One region of the Pseudoalteromonas sp. L21 genome, then DNA from elsewhere that is predicted to be linked to it. Evidence: predicted binding sites of a transcription regulator. Region 1 holds the regulator's gene; each other region holds the start of a gene.
The links. The regulator FliA, encoded in region 1, starts transcription of late flagellar genes. The targets are predictions, from matches to a motif close to CTAAAGNTNNNNNNNNNNNNGCCGATA.
Positions count from the first base shown of each region.

Region 2: the regulator FliA is predicted to act here: its motif matches at 2,046-2,072, upstream of pomA (flagellar motor protein PomA).
Region 3: the regulator FliA is predicted to act here: its motif matches at 2,278-2,304, upstream of L3V41_RS19885 (DUF5610 domain-containing protein).

Region 1 is NZ_JAKKCV010000001.1:457,313-461,603, forward strand. It holds gene L3V41_RS02125 (chemotaxis protein CheA) at 1-38, opposite strand, end outside; gene L3V41_RS02130 (protein phosphatase CheZ) at 54-821, opposite strand; gene cheY (chemotaxis response regulator CheY) at 839-1,222, opposite strand; gene L3V41_RS02140 (RNA polymerase sigma factor FliA) at 1,263-1,973, opposite strand; gene L3V41_RS02145 (MinD/ParA family protein) at 2,000-2,860, opposite strand; gene flhF (flagellar biosynthesis protein FlhF) at 2,853-4,291, opposite strand, start outside.
Region 2 is NZ_JAKKCV010000006.1:4,838-9,128, reverse strand. It holds gene dxs (1-deoxy-D-xylulose-5-phosphate synthase) at 1-640, opposite strand, end outside; gene ispA ((2E,6E)-farnesyl diphosphate synthase) at 728-1,615, opposite strand; gene xseB (exodeoxyribonuclease VII small subunit) at 1,621-1,863, opposite strand; gene pomA (flagellar motor protein PomA) at 2,136-2,903, shown strand; gene L3V41_RS16475 (flagellar motor protein MotB) at 2,906-3,829, shown strand; gene L3V41_RS16470 (hypothetical protein) at 3,962-4,291, shown strand, end outside.
Region 3 is NZ_JAKKCV010000012.1:20,241-24,531, forward strand. It holds gene L3V41_RS19870 (thiol:disulfide interchange protein DsbA/DsbL) at 1-555, shown strand, start outside; gene L3V41_RS19875 (DUF523 domain-containing protein) at 613-1,068, shown strand; gene trmA (tRNA (uridine(54)-C5)-methyltransferase TrmA) at 1,071-2,168, opposite strand; gene L3V41_RS19885 (DUF5610 domain-containing protein) at 2,334-3,455, shown strand; gene murI (glutamate racemase) at 3,517-4,291, shown strand, end outside; gene L3V41_RS19895 (RNA-binding protein) at 4,271-4,291, opposite strand, start outside.

The sequences.
Region 1 (4,291 bases):
AAATCCTGTAAAATATCTTCATCGACTTCAAAGCTCATGCAGCTACTCTCCTCTTAGAAGCCCAGACTTGATAATAGATCATCAACTTCATCTTGTCCTGAGACAACATCATCGCGAGACTCTTTATCAATAATTGGCCCTTCAGGACCTGCAAGCGTATCGCTTTGTGCAGGTGCTTGTTCTATGGCCTGTTTTTCTTGTTTTTGATGACCATCTTCTTGACTGCCAAACACAGTTAAAAGATTGATTAAACTGTCTTCTACTTCGCGTACTAATTCGATGACTCGGCGTATAACTTGCCCTGTTAAGTCTTGATAATCTTGTGCCATCAGCACATTCGTCATCAAGCCTTGTAACTCATCTGTTTTAGTTTGCGAGCTGTTCATAAACTTATCTAAGCTATGACATAGCGATTTAAATTCACCGAGCTCAATTTCTCGATTCATCAAACGATCCCACGTAGGTTTTATCGTCGCTATATCGTCTGCAAGTTGCTGAGCAATTGGCAAACTTGCTTCCACTGCATCCATGGTCTTATTAGCGGCGCTTTCTGTCATTTCCATGACATAATTTAAGCGCTGTTTAGCATCGGGTATTGCTTCCGTTGTTAAGCCAGTTAAACGCGTATCGAGATCAAAGTTTTTTAGCGCTTCATGAAGTTGTCGCGTTAATTTACCAATTTCTGCAAACAGCTCTGATTGTTCTTTTGATGCTGTGTCAAGTATTAGCTTATCCGCTTTTTCTTGTTCACCATTTTCAAGATACTCAACAAGTTGACGAGCTTGCTCTAAACTTATTTGAGGCGCAGCAAGTGCTGACATAAGCCTCTCCCCTTAGATTAACCTAAACGTTCAAACACTTTTTCCAATTTGGTTTTCAGTGTCGCAGCAGTAAATGGTTTAACGATATAACCATTTACACCCGCTTGAGCAGCAGCAACAATTTGTTCTTTTTTCGCTTCAGCTGTCACCATGAGCACTGGAATATGCTTTAGGCTGTCGTCGGCACGAATAGCTCTCAATAAATCAATACCTTGCATACCTGGCATGTTCCAATCGGTGACAACAAAATCAAATTCTTGATTTTGTAGCATTGGTAATGCTGTTGAACCATCATCAGCTTCCTGCACATTGGTGAAACCTAAATCCCTTAACAGGTTTTTAATGATACGTCTCATTGTAGAAAAATCATCAACAACAAGAATTTTCATGTTTTTATCCAAAACATCCTCCGGTGAGGTTTGAACCTATATTTACTTACTACTAATTAATCCAGTCATTGATTTTTGCTTTGAGCTTAATCATCGCCTGACCATGTATTTGACTCACACGCGATTCACTTACGTCGAGTATGTGCCCTATTTCTTTTAAATTCATTTCATCGTTGTAATACAAAGATAAAACAAGTGCATCTCTTTCCGGTAACGATTGAATAGCCGTTAATAGAGATTGGTTAAACCGTTCATTTTTAACGTTATTAAACGGTTTGTCTAGTGCTAAATCTTGCCCCATAGGTGTAATAACGTCTTCATCAACACCTAAATCCTCAATACCCAGAACTTTACTAGAATTTACATCATGTAAGATATGATGGTACTCATCGAGCGTAATATCAAGTTTTTCAGCAACTTCTGTATCTTTTGGTTCTCGATTTAAAGTACTTTCTAGTGCGGCTATGGTTTCAGCAACGAGACGTGCATTTCGGTGAACAGAGCGAGGCGCCCAATCGCCGCGACGAATTTCATCAAGCATCGCACCGCGAATGCGTATACCAGCGAAGGTTTCAAAGCTCGCTCCTTTGCCTGCATCAAAGTTTTTTGATGCTTCTATAAGGCCAATCATGCCTGATTGAATTAAATCGTCTAATTGAACACTGGCGGGTAAACGAGCAATTAAATGGCATGCCACTTTTTTGACTAAAGAGGCGTGCTTTTCGACAATCGCATTCAAATTGTTTGCTGATTGATATCCCATCGCTTTATTCACCGATGTTGTCATAGTTAGCCGTTTACTAGTTTTTCAATAAAAAATTCTAAATGACCGGATGGTTGATTCGGTATTGGCCACTTAACTGCTTTTGTTGCTAATGTTTTAAATGCGACTGCTGCTGGCGAACTAGGAAACAACTCAACAATCACTTTTTGGCGTCGAGTCGATTTACGCATATTTTCGTCATACGGTATTGTTGCAACTAATTCCATAGATACATCCAAGAAACGATCGGTTACTTTTGATAGTTTAGCAAACAATTCTTGGCCTTCACGCATACTGCGGACCATATTGGCAACAATTTTAAATTTATATACACCATGTTCACGGCTCAGTACTTTAATAAGTGCATAGGCGTCGGTTATGGAGGTAGGTTCATCACATACAACCACAACGACATCTTGTGCTGCACGTGAAAAGCTTAATACCATGTCGGAAATACCCGCGGCGGTATCAACAATTAAGATATCAAACTCTGTATTTAACTCGCTAAAAGCGCGGATAAGGCCGGCATGCTCAGAAGGGCTTAGTTCCACCATGCTCTGCGAACCAGAGGTTGCAGGGACTATTTTAATCCCCGCAGGGCCTTCAACAAGGATTTCATCCAGCTCACATTCGCCAGATAAAACATGAGATAAGTTACGTTCAACACGAAGGCCAAGCATGACATCACAATTTGCCAATCCCAAATCGGCATCAAGTACTAATACTCGATTTCCTTGCTGACCGAGTGCAATAGCGGTATTTAGTGAAACATTGGTTTTACCCACACCACCTTTGCCACCAGTCACAGCGATAACTTTAACGCCACTATTATTATTTTGATTCATTTTGCGCAGGCCGCTTGCTTGATCTAATACTGTGTTAATCATACATCCCTACTGTGCTCGACGCTACTGCTTGACGTCGTGAATGTTGTGCTTTTGCTCGTTTTAAATACAATTGTTCAGCCTTTTTCACTAGTTTTTCGGCATTTGCAACACGAATATCCTCTGGAACTCGCTGACCATTAGTAAGATACCCTATCGGAAGACGATTTTGAATCGCTATGCTGATAATCTCACCTAAACTTAGCGATTCATCCAACTTAGTGAATATACAACCACTTAGTTGCACCTTTTTAAAGTGTCTTACGGTTTCTTGCAACACATTTATTTGTGCTGTAGCACTTAATACTAAGTAACTACGAATATCAACTCGCTGATTACGCATTAGTGTATTAAGCTGCTCAGTCAAGCGTAAATCACGTTGGCTCATTCCCGCTGTGTCTATTAATACTAGTCGCTTATTACGTAAATGGTATAGCACTTCAGCCAATTCATTTGCATCTTTTACTTGTTTAACACCACAGCCAATAATACGGCCATAGGTAGCAAGTTGTTCGTAGGCACCAATCCGGTATGTATCCGTCGTAATTAATGCAACTTTGTCGGCACCGTATTTTTGGGCTCCTAACGCAGCAAGCTTAGCAACGGTGGTTGTTTTACCAACCCCTGTAGGCCCAACAAGTGCAAACACGCCGCCTTGACGTAAGATTTCGTTATTGGTGGTGTGCATTTGGTTTTCAACCATTTGCAGGAGTGCTTGCCAAGCTTGTTGACGTGAAACATCGTCTGGAATAAAACACGCCATTTGCTCAGCAACATCACGCTCAATTCCCATCCCCGCTAAACGGTCAATCATACACGCACGAGTTGGATCACGACGTGCCATATCTTGCTGCATTAAGCCCGATACTTGATGTTCGAGTAATTGACGAATCGCATTCATTTCTTCACGCATTGTCGCCATTTCTGATTGGTTAGCAGGCGCAGAGTTTTTCTGTTCTACCGGTGAATCTAAATCATCAAAGCCTGCATCTAAGTCATCATCAAAACCTAGGCTATGGGCTTGCGTTTGCATGCGAGGTGCAGCTTGTTCTTGGTAGCGTGGCTTTTGAGCATACTCAGGTTGTTGCTGTTGAAAACTAGGCTCTTTAGGTTGATAGTGTTCGCTCGTATCGATACCAGATTGGCTAAACATAGATGCAAGCTCAGGCGAACGAGGGCGTGGGGCTTGGCGCTCAAGTAACGCTTGTAGGCTATCGGCAACTTGTGCTTGCGGCTCAGGTTTAGCACGCATTGGCTCAGGCTTAACAAAATTAGGCTGTGGCGCAGGTTTTGATTGCACTGCTACGGGCGCTGCTTCAGCTTTAGGGGCTGCCTTGTCATAATCTACAGCTGCAACAATTTCAACACCGTTAGCGAGCTTTTTATTTGACATAATAACCGCATCAACACCTAATTCATCTTTCACTTCTTTAA
Region 2 (4,291 bases), on a different contig from region 1:
TTTTGCTGCCTTCACGGATGTTGGTATAAAAACTACCTGATAAGATTCGTGCAAAATGGTTGTTTAGTGCACCCACGTTTTCAGAAATCGACATTTCATTATCATTTAAGATAATTAATACGTTAGGGTTTACATCACCCATGTGGTTCATCGCTTCGAATGCCATACCTGCAGTAATCGCACCATCACCAATAACAGCCACTGTTTTTCGATCTTTACCTTCTTTTTCAGCGGCAATGGCCATTCCTAGTGCGGCTGAAATTGATGTACTTGAGTGACCTACACTAAATGTGTCGTACTGGCTTTCTTCGCGAAATGGGAAAGGGTGTAAACCGTCTTTTTGGCGAATAGTATGCATTTGGTCACGGCGACCCGTTAAAATTTTATGTGGGTAGGCTTGATGGCCTACATCCCAAACGAGTCGATCAGAGGGCGTGTTATAGACATAATGCAGAGCGACAGTTAATTCAACTGTGCCTAACCCTGAGGCTAAATGACCACTACTTTGCGAGACTGAGTTAAGCAGGTACTCGCGTAACTCTTTACTAAACGCAGGTAATTTATCTTGCGCTAAATCACGCAGCTGTGCTGGCTCGTCAACCAAACTTAATAATGGATACTTGCTACTATCAAGTGTCATGATTTTATATACATCCTTCGCTAACCAGAGTGCATTATAGCTTATTGTGACTCTGATTTTTTAGTTATTTTGTCGTTGTTTTACGCATCAATATTTGCGTTCAACAATATAGTTGGCAAGCCTTGCCAGTTCACTCGTATTGAAATTAATCGCCTCTAAAGCTTGATGTGCCTGTGCGAGTAAATCTTGCGCTTTTTGCTTTGCGCCATCCAGTCCTAAAAGAGCGGGGTAGGTTGCTTTATTCGCTGCAATATCTGACCCTTGTGGTTTGCCAAGTGTTTCTGTATCTGCTTCGACATCTAGGATATCGTCTTGTACCTGAAAAGCCAGACCTATCGCTTGTCCAAACAAATTAAGCTGTTTTAATGTGTACTCGTCACATTGATTGGCACACAATGCACCTAGGGTTATTGCACAATTAAGCAGTGCCCCTGTCTTCAGTTGATGAATACGCTCTAATTGTTCGACACTGATTTCATTATTCGTCGCACTAATGTCAAGCGCTTGACCACCTACCATACCTTCAATACCTGAGGCTTTGCTTAATGAGGCGATCATTTTTATTTGCTGCGCTGGCGGTACAGAAAAAGGATGATTGGCAATTAAGTCAAAGGCAAGTGTTTGTAGTGCATCACCTGCAAGAATAGCGTTTGCTTCACCATACACTATATGGCAAGTAGGGCGGCCACGTCGCAGATCGTCATCATCCATTGCTGGTAAGTCATCATGAACTAGTGAATAGCTATGGATACACTCAATGGCTGCTGCAAGAATATCGAGGTCTTTTTTCTGTGCCCCCATCATCCTACCTGTTGCATAAACAAGGTATGGACGTAATCGTTTGCCGCCATTTAACACGCCATAATGAGTGGCTTCTTTTATTGTTTGTTCGGTATCTAAAGGCTGATCAAAATAGTGATTAAGTGTTGCTTCAACATCATTGCGCGCATCTTGCAGTTGGTCTATTAATTGCACTGAAATTAGTCCAAATTTGAATCGAAATTGCTCAGTGGAGCTTGGCTATCGTTACCCATAAGTATGGCAACTTTTTGTTCTGCTTGTTGTAGTTTACCTGATGAGGCATTAGCTAATGCAATACCACGTTCAAACTGCTTAAGAGATTGCTCTAATGACAAGTCACCCTGTTCCATTTGTACAACAATATTAGATAATTCATCCAAGGCTTCTTCAAAGCTCAAGTTTTCTGGTTTCTTCGCTGCCATAGTGGCCTCACTAGCTGATAGAAAGTGAGGCCAATTTTAGGGGGAATGCTAAACTAGGTCAAAGAATGATGTGTTTTTTTACGCATAAAGCAACGCCAATATGTTATTTTTACGCTTTTAGACACAAGATAAACTTGTAGCTTGAGAAACTTACATTAAAATAAAATTAATTCATTTAATGATTTAAGTATTTCAATTGCTTGCCGATAAGCAGTTAATAATAAAAATTTGATGCCTTAGGGTATCGTGCAATTGTTCCTCTGGAGGGGTATGTGGATTTAGCAACCATAATAGGTATTCTTGGTGCCATAGGCTTAATTGCTATGTCGATGGTGTTAAGTAGTGATGGCCAAGTTGCAATGTTTTATAACACCCCTTCGGTGGTCATTGTATTTGGCGGCTCTATTTTCATCGTGTTGTCAAACTTTACTATGGGTCAGTTTTTGGGCATAGGTAAAGTTGCCGCGAAAGCTTTCATGTTCAAGATAGAATCTCCAGAAGAGCTAATAGAGAAAGCTGTAGAGTTAGCAGACTCAGCCCGTAAAGGTGGTTTTTTAGCACTCGAAGAAGCTGAAATTCCTAATGGCTTTATGCGCAAGGGCGTTGATATGCTCGTCGATGGTCATGACGCCGATGTGGTTCGTGCTACCTTGCAAAAAGATATCGCACTTACTGCCACTCGTCACGAGCATGGCGCGGGACTATTTAAATCGTTAGCCGACATAGCTCCTGCAATGGGTATGATAGGCACGCTAATTGGTCTTGTTGCCATGTTATCAAATATGGACGATCCTAAAGCTATCGGTCCTGCGATGGCCGTTGCACTATTAACGACATTATATGGCGCGTTCTTAGCGAATGTGGTTGCTATTCCAATTCAGGTAAAACTAGAGCTACGCAAAGACGAAGAGGCTCTTAACCAACGCTTAATTCTCGACGCGGTACTGGGTATTCAAGATGGTCAAAACCCGAAAGTAATAGAAGGTATCTTGAAAAACTACTTAGCAGAGTCTAAACGAAAAGTGGATACTGAGGAGTAAGCATGTCTGATCAAGAGTGCAAATGTCCACCTCCGGGTTTACCAGCTTGGATGGGAACCTTCGCAGATTTAATGTCACTGTTAATGTGCTTCTTTGTACTCTTGCTTGCCTTTTCTGAAATGGATGTCCTTAAATTTAAGCAAATTGCCGGCTCAATGAAGTTTGCTTTTGGTGTACAAAACAAAATTGAAGTAAAAGACATCCCAAAAGGAACTTCAGTAATAGCCATGGAGTTTACGCCGGGTAAACCCGAGCCTACGCCTATCGAAACAATTCAACAACAAACGGTTGAAATGACCCAGCAGATGTTGGAATTCCAAGCCGGTGATGAAAGCTCAGCAGGTGGACGTCAAGAGCAGCGTGGTAATAAGCGTGGCGGTGAGTCTCAAAGTACAGCGCAAGAACAAGCGATGGATCAATCTATTTCCGCTGCGAATCAAGAACAAACCAACGAGCTTGTGAAGAAAATTGCGCAACAACTTGAACAACAGATTATTGATGGGGCGATTGAACTAGAGTCTTTAGGCCAGCAAATTATTATTCGTATTCGGGAAAATGGCTCATTTCCTTCAGGGAGTGCGTTCTTACAGCCTAAATTTAAACCAATTATTCGAGATATTGCAACCTTGCTAAAAGACGTGCCTGGCGAAATAACGGTATCTGGTCACACTGATGATTTTCAGGTTTCCAATGAGTTATATACCAATAATTGGGATTTATCTTCAAAGCGTGCAGTTGCAGTTGCAAGTGAAATGGAAAAAGCCCCAGGTTTCGATAAATCGAGAATGGTCGTAGTGGGCCATGCTGAAACGAGGCCACTTGTTCCCAATGTTACCGATGAAGATAGAAGGCGTAACCGTCGCGTCGAAATCTCAATTATGCAAGGCAAGGCGCAAGAGTCGGATCCTATTGATGTAAGACCCTAAATCAGTTACAGTTACAATTAGTTAAAGAATGTAATGGGTATAAGAATGAAAAAGCTCGATAAATATTGCTACCTGCCAGGTAACGGTGATGGTAACGATGGTAAAACAGAAAACTGATTAAGGTCGTTACTCGTGCCTGATTGGTTCAACTCTTTTATTGTTATATTAAGTAATAGCTGGGTGTTCATTCTGAGCCCAGCTATTTTTGTTTTTTATATCAGAAATGATTGGCTCGCCTTCAGGTTTTCTGTAATAACCGCTAGTTTTTTTCTATATGGCACTCTTATCCATTCAAGCCTGAGTGAGTTTGATGACATCTTTGTTTGGCGTTACGTTGTATGGGCATTTAATGACATAGCATGGATGGCCATCATTGCTTATCTTGGTATAAAAGATAAGGTTTATCTTTGGCAGAGCGTACTAGGGCAGTTAGTTGTTGTAATGGCACCCATATTACAACTA
Region 3 (4,291 bases), on a different contig from region 1:
AAGCATTACGAAGCATTTGATGCGCGCGCTTCTAAAAAGCCTGAAGTAAAAGAGTTTTTCTCATTTTATTGTCCGCATTGTAATAGCTTCGAATCAATCGTTGCGCAGCTAAAGCCGCTTTTGAATGACGGTGTTGCTTTTAAAAAGAGCCATGTAGACTTTTCAGGACCTCGTGATCCAGAAATTCAGGCTATGTTAGCTCAAGCTTATGCAACTGCGGCTGTGTTACCACAAAAAGATGCTTTAGTGGCTGCCATTTTTAATCACATTCATGGTAAACGTGCACGAATCAATGAATTAGCAGATATGAAAGATATCTTCGTATCACAAGGTGTATCGGAAGCTGATTTTGATAAATACTACAATAGCTTTTCTGTACGTACGATGGCATCAAAAATGAAACGCGATCAAGAGTACTACAAACAAAAAGGCGCATTGAAAGGCGTACCAACATTCATTGTGAATGGCAAATATCGTTTAATTTTAGGTGCTGAGTCCGGTATTAGTGATGCAAAAGGTATGGCTGACCTTATCAACTATTTAGCTGATAAATAAATATAAGCAAATATATTAATAAGCTCCGCTCGCGGAGCTTTTTTATTGGTGATGAACATGGAAAAAGTTTTAGTATCAAGCTGCTTACTGGGTAATCCTGTACGCTACGATGGCCAATCACAAAACCTATTAGACCCAGGATTAGAATCACTCAAACAACAAAAAAGGTTAGTTTCCTTTTGTCCTGAAGTGGCTGGTGGTTTACCTATCCCAAGGCCGCCCGCTGAAATTAAAGAGGGTCGAGTGTTAACGAAAGATGCAGAAGATGTCACTGCTGAATTTATCGCAGGAGCAGAACAAGCCTTAAAAATTTGCCAAAAGCATAAAATTCGTTTTGCTTTACTAAAAGAGTCCAGTCCCTCCTGCGGGCGTAACACAATCTACGATGGCAGCCATACGGGGCATAAAGTTATAGGGATGGGTTTAACCGCACAGTTATTACAAAGTAATAATATAGAGGTGTTCAGTGAAGAGCAGTTGCCAGCGCTATTTGCTGCGCTGGCAGAAAACTAAACTTATTTACGTTGTAAAAATACACCAGACTCAATGTGATGCGTGTATGGAAATTGGTCAAATATAGCAAAGCGCTTAACTTCGTGTGTTTTACAAAGGTGCTCAAGGTCGCGTTCAAGCGTATCTGGATTACATGAGATATAGATAATATTGTTGTAATTGGCCACGAGATCACAGGTGAGCGTGTCCATTCCTGCACGGGGTGGGTCAACTAAAATACTCTGACAATTATAACTTTTCAGATCAATGCCTTCTAAGCGAGAAAACGTGCGTTCACCTTTCATGGCTTGCGTGAACTCTTCGCTCGACATGCGAATAATATCTAAGTTATCCACTTTATTTTGTGCAATATTATATTGTGCAGAGTAAACAGATGATTTAGAAATTTCAGTTGCGAGTACACGATCAAACGAGTTCGCTAAAGCAATCGAGAAGTTACCGTTACCACAATATAGTTCGAGTAGATCATTCTCTAATGGTTCACAAAGTGCTTGTGCCCATTCAAGCATCTTAATATTTACTTTGGCATTTGGTTGGGTAAAGCTATTTTCTACTTGTTGATAAATAAGCTCTTTTCCATTGACGTTTAGGCGCTCTACGACGTAGTCATTACCAATCACTTCTTTTTGTTTACGTGCGCGGCCAATAAAGTCGATGTTAAATTGTGTACTGAGTTTTGCTTTTAGTGCTTTAATTGCCTCTAACCACTCATCACATAAGGGCTTGTGATAAAGCAAACTGACAAGAATCTCACCACTTAAAGTTGATAGGTAATCAATTTGAAATAACTTACGGCGCAGGATTTCACACCCTTTTAAGTTTTCAATCATTGCCTGCATAACTTCACCGACTAAAGGCGCAGCAGGGTCAAAATTTTCAACGCGAATTTTCTCTTTGGTTTGTTGATCAAACATAATGTGAAATAGATCATCACCTTCATGCCAAACGCGAAACTCAGCTCGTTGACGGTAGTGAATTGGATCAGAGCTAAATATCTCTAACTTTTCAACACCGAAACGTTGAAACTGAGAAAAGATGCGCTGCTCCTTTTCACTTAGTTGTGCATCATATTGAGTTGTATCAATTTTTATAACCGCCATGGCTGATTACCTTTTATCTCTTAGCTTTATATCGGCGCTATTGTAGGGGGCATAGAAGATTTGTCTAGTTTTGTTACTTATTTTTGGTGTTGTTTTTTTATACAGAAAACTTAAGTTTTCTAACTTTTAGCCGATAATGAGGTAATCATCACATGGAGTCGGATCATGAAAATTGGCAACCAAGGCTATATGCCTAATACAAACGTAAATAAGTACAATGGTAAGCAACCATTGCAGCAGCCTAATATTCAAAGTGCTCATGATAGCTATCAGCAAAGAGGGCGAGAGTTGGCCGCCAAAGTACTCGGCGATAAACTTGCCGCTGAGTTAGGGTTACCTGTTGTAGAAGAGAAAAAAGATAAGCCCCTGTTTGACTTTGAAGCAATCGTTAAGAATGTACTTGATTTCGTTGGCGGCGCTATTCGCAAAGCAAAAGCGGATGGTGCAGATGATGAAAAACTTAAAAGTATGCTGGGTGAAGCCCGAAAAGGCGTTCAAATGGGAGTTGATGAGGCTTATGAAGAGCTAAAAGGTTCAAATCTGCTAAATGACGATATTGAAGAAGGTATTGAGAAATCAAAAGAAGGTATCTTCAGTGGTATAGATCAACTTGAGGAAAGTCTTTTTAACCCTAAGCCAGCTTCTGTGTCGGTAAGCCAAGCACAATATATAAGTTTACGAAATAATGCTGAGTATACATTCACGACAGCAGAAGGCGATGAAGTGAGTATCAGTTTTGCAGATGCGTATACTAGCCAATCTGCCAGTGCTTATAGCAAGCGTGGTGGAAATGAAGCATTTGTAAGTGAGTCATCACAATCTCGCGAGCTTTCATTTTCGATGTCAGTGAATGGTGAACTAAATGAACAAGAGCAAGAAGCAATTAATGCGCTTATGGAAGATTTACAAGGAGTGAGCGAGACCTTTTTCTCAGGTTCATTAGATGAAGCATTTAAACAGGCGCAGGAACTTAGTTTAGGTAATGAGCAGCTTGTTGCCTTCTCTATGGATCTTAAACAAACGAAGACTGTTGCAAGCATAAAAGGCTATGAACAAGTCAGGCCTACTCCTGAAAAAGATGTCGCAGAAAAGATAGCGCCATTTAATGATGACTTGAAAGAAACCTTGAATAAGGCAAATGAACTTGGTTTACAAAATCAACTTGCTGGTATTTTAGAGTGGTTAAATCAAGATAAAGAAGAAGTGAGCAAGTTAGTCGACTATACCAAGACCATGCTTGAGCAGATGAATAAGATCAACGCTGACATCGAAGAGCTAAAATCGTAAGCTTTCTTTTTAAATAACTGCATGGCAAACTTCTGACCTTTGATTTTCAGGGGAAAGCAGTTTGTCAGCTCATATCATGGTATTTGATTCAGGTATTGGAGGTACTACTGTACTTGAGCAAATTCAACAACTGATACCTGAAGCCACTTATAGTTACTTTATGGACAATGCACTATTGCCCTATGGTGCTCAACCGCCGCAAAAGATCATTCAACGCTTACTGGCTTTAATTCATTTTATTGAAAGTAGCGCATTGCAAGTTGATATCTTAGTAATAGCTTGTAATACCGCTTCGACCTCTGCACTCAACATCATTCGTAGGCACACTCATATTGAAATAGTAGGTGTGGTACCTGCAATTAAACCCGCTTGCCTAATAAGTAAAACAAAACATATCGGTCTAATTGCCACTCCCGCAACTGTAAATAGTCATTACACTAAAGCACTTATCAAAGAACATGGTAAAAATACGAAAGTAAGCTTATATGCATCAACCAAGCTGGTGGAGTTAGCTGAAACATTGTTTCATACTCATTCATTATCTAACTATGAGTTTAATGAAGAAATAGCTGCACTCAATATTGCTGGTGATATTGATGTGCTAGTGTTAGGTTGCACACACTTTCCATTATTAGCAAATACATTAGCGATGTGCTTTGAGAAGCCGGTAAAGTTAATTGATTCCGGTAAAGCGATTGCCAATAGGGTAAGTAGCTTATTAATGAAACATCAACTTGCCTTATCAATAGACACAAAAAAGCCGCTGCGTTATTACGCAACGGCCCCTATTGATGCTTCGCAATTAAGCATCGAGCTTATAGAGTTGACTGATCAGA